DNA from 2 places in the Ramlibacter sp. AN1015 genome. Region 1 is predicted to be linked to the other one. Evidence: predicted binding sites of a transcription regulator. Region 1 holds the regulator's gene; the other holds the start of a gene.
What was found. The regulator HrcA, encoded in region 1, represses chaperone genes, less so after heat shock. The targets are predictions, from matches to a motif close to TTAGCACTCNNNNNNNNNGAGTGCTAA.
Positions count from the first base shown of each region.

Region 2: the regulator HrcA is predicted to act here: its motif matches at 1,339-1,365, upstream of groES (co-chaperone GroES).

Region 1 is NZ_JBBJUM010000008.1:226,621-229,074, reverse strand. It holds gene WG922_RS14725 (class I SAM-dependent methyltransferase) at 1-580, opposite strand, end outside; tRNA gene WG922_RS14720 (tRNA-Ile) at 676-752, opposite strand; gene hrcA (heat-inducible transcriptional repressor HrcA) at 815-1,822, opposite strand; gene WG922_RS14710 (NAD kinase) at 1,867-2,454, shown strand, end outside.
Region 2 is NZ_JBBJUM010000001.1:473,478-475,931, forward strand. It holds gene WG922_RS02320 (DMT family transporter) at 1-915, opposite strand, end outside; gene groES (co-chaperone GroES) at 1,448-1,741, shown strand; gene groL (chaperonin GroEL) at 1,780-2,454, shown strand, end outside.

The sequences.
Region 1 (2,454 bases):
CGTCCACCAGCCCCGCGGCCTGCCATGCGGCCTGCATTTCGCCGGGCCTCGTCATCGGTCGGGTGTAGTTGCGCGCGCGGCGTTCGCCGGCCGCCGAATCGAGCACCGCCGCCGTATCCCAGAAGAGGCGGTTGGCAACGAAGCCGCCTCGCACGTCCCACACGGTGGCGGCAACCGTCGCTCCGGGCCTCGCGACACGCACCATCTCCGCAATCGCAGCCTGCGGATCTGGAACGAAATGGAGCACCAGCATCGAAAGCACGCAGTCGAAGAAAGCATCCGAATAGTCGAGGCGACATGCGTCACCCACGGCGAACCTGATGGCTGGCGCCGGGTATTGGCGTCTCGCGTACGCCACGTAGGCGGGCGAGATGTCGATACCGTGGACCTCGGCGTCGGCGCGGGACGCCCACACGGCTCCGCACAGATGGCCGGTGCCACAGCCCACGTCGAGGATGCGTTCGGCATGCACCACATCCGAGAAGTCGAGGAACGGGCCTGCCAGCCGCCTGCTCCATCGGCCCATGTTGAGCTCGTAGCCTTCACCGTTTGTGGCGAAAAAAGTAGACGAGGCGGCCACGGCTTTTCCTTCTCTTCGTCGCCAGTGGATCGCAGGTTAGCGCAAGCCGATGCCAGAGCGAAGTCCCGGAGTCTCCGAGTCTCAGAGCATGTTCTTGGTAGGGCGTGCAGGACTTGAACCTGCGACCAAGGGATTATGAGTCCCCTGCTCTGACCAACTGAGCTAACGCCCCCTGGAGCCGGATTGTAGGCAGCGCCGTCGAGCGCGACGGACCGCGACCCGGGAGCTCTCTCGCTACTGCTTGTTGTGGCTCAGCGCGTTGCTCACCAGCTTCGACGTGATATCGACGATGTGGATCATGCGGTCATAGGGCATGCGGGTGGGGCCGATGACGCCCAGCGTGCCGACCACCTGGCCATCGACCTCGTACGGTGCGCTGACGATGGACAGCTCTTCGAACGGCACGACCTGGCTTTCGCCGCCGATGAAGATGCGCACGCCCTCGGCCTGGCTGGAGATGTCCAGCAGGCGCATGAGCTGCGTCTTCTGCTCGAACAGGTCGAACGCGCGGCGCAGCTGGCTCATGTCGCTGGAGAAGTCGCTCACGGACAGCAGGTTGCGCTCGCCGGAGATGACCACCTCGTCCTGGGCCTGGCTCATGGCTTCGGAACTGGCGTCTACCGCGGTCTGCATCAGTTTCGCGATTTCGCCGCGCAGGGTATCGACCTCGCCCTTGAGTCGCTCGCGCACCTGCTCGATGGCAAGGCCGGCGTAGTGGGCGTTGAGGAAGTTGGCGGCCTCGACCAGCTGCTGCTGGTTGTAATCGACCTCGGTGAAGACCACCCGGTTCTGCACGTCACCGTCGGGCGAGACGATGATGACCAGGTAGCGCCGCTCGGAGAGCCGCAGAAACTCGATGTGCCGGAAGACCGAGGTGCGGCGCGGCGCCATGACGACGCCCACGAAGTGCGACAGGTTGGACAGCAGGTTGGCCGCGTTGGTGATCACCCGCTGCGGCTGGTCGGGTGCGAGGCTGGCGGCGGGCAGCTGGTCGCGCTGGACGGTGAGCATGGTGTCCACGAAGAGCCGGTAGCCGCGGGCGGTGGGCACCCGACCGGCGGAGGTGTGCGGGCTGGCGATCAGCCCCAGCTCCTCCAGGTCGGACATCACGTTGCGGATGGTGGCCGGCGACAGCTCCAGACCCGAGGCGCGCGACAGGGTGCGCGAGCCCACGGGTTGACCCTCGGCGATATAGCGCTCGACCAGGGCTTTCAACAACAACTTGGCACGGTCATCGAGCATCTTCAGCGGGTTCCTGCCGAATTTTAATGATGTAATCTTTGTGAATGAGTTCTTTATTCCGCCACGTCGCACTGATCGGCAAATACCCCGCGTCCGTGGCGGGTGGTGGCAGTGGAACTCCGCGCGCCGCGCTCGAGGATATTGCCCAGTTCCTGGTGGCGCAAGGCTGTGAAGTCGCCATCGAGCGTGAGACGGCAGCGCATGCCGGGGTGCACGACCACCCCAGCCTGGATGTGCCCGCGATCGGCCGCGCCTGTGACCTGTGCCTGGTGGTGGGTGGCGACGGCACCATGCTGGGCATCGGCCGCCAGCTGGCCGCCTACAACATCCCGCTGATCGGCATCAACCAGGGCCGCCTCGGCTTCATCACCGACATTCCGCTGGACGACTGGCGTGCGGTCCTGCCGCCCATGTTGCGCGGCGAACACGAAGAAGACTGCCGCCGCCTGATGCACGCGCGCGTGATCCGCGAGGGCGAGTGCGTCTACGAGGCGCTGGCCATGAACGACGTGGTCGTGAACCGCGGCGCCACCTCGGGCATGGTCGAGCTGCGCGTCGAGGTCGATGGCCACTTCGTCGCGAACCAGCGCTCCGACGGCTTGATCGTGGCCTCACCCACCGGCTCCACCGCC
Region 2 (2,454 bases), on a different contig from region 1:
GATCCACACCGTGGACGCGCAGATGACGGCGCCTCCGACCACCGTCCACCGGCTGGGGATCGTGCCGAACACCGCCCAGCCCAGCAGCGCCGCCCACACCAGTTCCAGAAACTTCACCGACTGCGTCGCCGAGATGTCCGTGGCCGCGAAAGCGCGCGCCAGGCAGTAGTGGCCCGTGCTGCCGAGCACGCCGCCGAAAGCGAACAGCAGCCACTGCCCGAGGCTCGGCCAGCGCCACTCCAGCAGGGCCATCGGCAGGCTGAGCACGGCCACGGTGATCGACTGCCAGGCCACGATCACCGTGGGCCGCTCGTAGCGCGTCTGCGCCTTGGTGATGAGGAACGAGGCCGCAAAGAGCGGGGACGAGGACAGCAGCACCAGCAGCCAGATGCCGCCCTGCCCGGTGAGCTGCGGGCCGACGACCAGCAGCACGCCGAGCAGCCCGACCAGCGCCGCCGCCCAGCGCGCCGCCCGCATCGGCTCGCCCAGGAACAGGGCAGCGCCGAGCATGATGAAGATCGGCCCGGTAAAGCCGATGGCGGTGATGTCGGCGAGGGTGATGTGCGGGATGGACAGGAACCACAGGCTCAGCCCGGTGGTGTGCACCAGGCCGCGGGTGAACTGGCCGCGCACGCTGTGCGGCCGCAAGGACGCCAACCGCGAGCGCAGCACCAGCGGGGCCATCACCACCACTCCCATCAGGTAGCGCAGGAACTGGGCCTGAAACGGCTCGATCTGCTGCGCCAGCCCCCGCATCGTGGCGTTCAGACTGGTGAACATCAGTCCTGCCAGCACCGCCCACAGCAACCCGCGCACCGCCGGGTCGAGTCGGGCGGCACGCCAGCGCAGCACGACGCCGTGGCGCATCCAGCGCGGGCGCCTGCGCAGGCCGGAAGCGGATGGGGCAGACGGCATGCGGCGACTATAGGCCGACCCGGCCGGCCCGCTCCGGCCGCGTCGGCGCGGGGCCGGACGGCCGCTTTCCGGGTGCGGCGGGCTCGCTTCGCCAAGACGCGACGCAAGAAAGAAACCGCGTGTGGATGAGCTCATCGCCGCCTGCACTGCGATAAGCTCCGCGCCTCCGTATCGGGGCTGGTCCGGGCCTGGTCGTCACTGCCCGAGCGCATCGGGCGTTCCTGGCCCCGCCAGTGCGGGGCACGAAGACCCTGTTGCCCCACCTCCTGAGAACCCATGGACGAGCGCCGGCTTGCCTGACGCGGCCGCGCCATCTGCCGGAACTCGGGGTGCAGCGGAGGCGGCGACGGCGCCTCCGCGACCGAGCCGCCACGCGCCTGGCGCGCGGTCGGGGACTTGAAACGCCGGCAAATGCCCCTATCATTAGCACTCGCTGAGGCCGAGTGCTAACACCGCCTCAGGGTTTACAGAAAAGCGCCAGGCATGGCGCTTTTCGGTGTCTTTCCCCTGTACTTGAAGACAAGGAGCTCCAATGAAACTTCGTCCCCTGCACGATCGCGTGATCGTCAAGCGCCTCGAGAACGAAACCAAGACCGCTTCGGGCATCGTGATCCCCGAGACCGCAGCCGAGAAGCCTGACCAGGGTGAAGTCGTGGCCATCGGCCCGGGCCGCAAGAACGACAAGGGCGAGGTGATGGCCCTGAACGTGAAGGTCGGCGACCGCGTGCTGTTCGGCAAGTACAGCGGCCAGACCGTCAAGGTCGAAGGCGACGAACTGCTGGTCATGAAGGAAGACGACCTGTTCGCGGTCGTCGAAATGAAGTAATCCAGCCCCCGATCAACTGAATTTCCGGAGTCATCAACATGGCAGCAAAAGACGTGATTTTTGGCGGTGACGCCCGCGCCCGCATGGTCGAAGGCGTGAACATCCTGGCCGACGCCGTCGGCGTCACCCTGGGCCCCAAGGGCCGCAACGTGGTGCTCGAGCGCTCCTTCGGCGCCCCCACCGTGACCAAGGACGGCGTGTCCGTGGCCAAGGAAATCGAGCTGGAAGACAAGCTCCAGAACATGGGCGCCCAGATGGTCAAGGAAGTCGCTTCCAAGACCAGCGACAACGCGGGTGACGGCACCACCACCGCCACCGTGCTGGCCCAGTCCATCGTGCGCGAAGGCATGAAGTACGTCGCCGCCGGCATGAACCCCATGGACCTCAAGCGCGGCATCGACAAGGCGGTCGAAGTGCTGGTGAACCAGCTCAAGGCCGCGTCCAAGCCCACCACCACCTCCAAGGAAATCGCGCAGGTCGGCTCCATCTCGGCCAACAGCGACGAATCCATCGGCAAGATCATTGCCGATGCCATGGACAAGGTCGGCAAGGAAGGCGTCATCACCGTCGAAGACGGCAAGAGCCTGAGCAACGAGCTGGACGTCGTCGAAGGCATGCAGTTCGACCGCGGCTACCTGTCGCCCTACTTCATCAACAACCCCGAAAAGCAGTCGGCGGTTCTCGAGAACCCCTTCGTGCTGCTGTTCGACAAG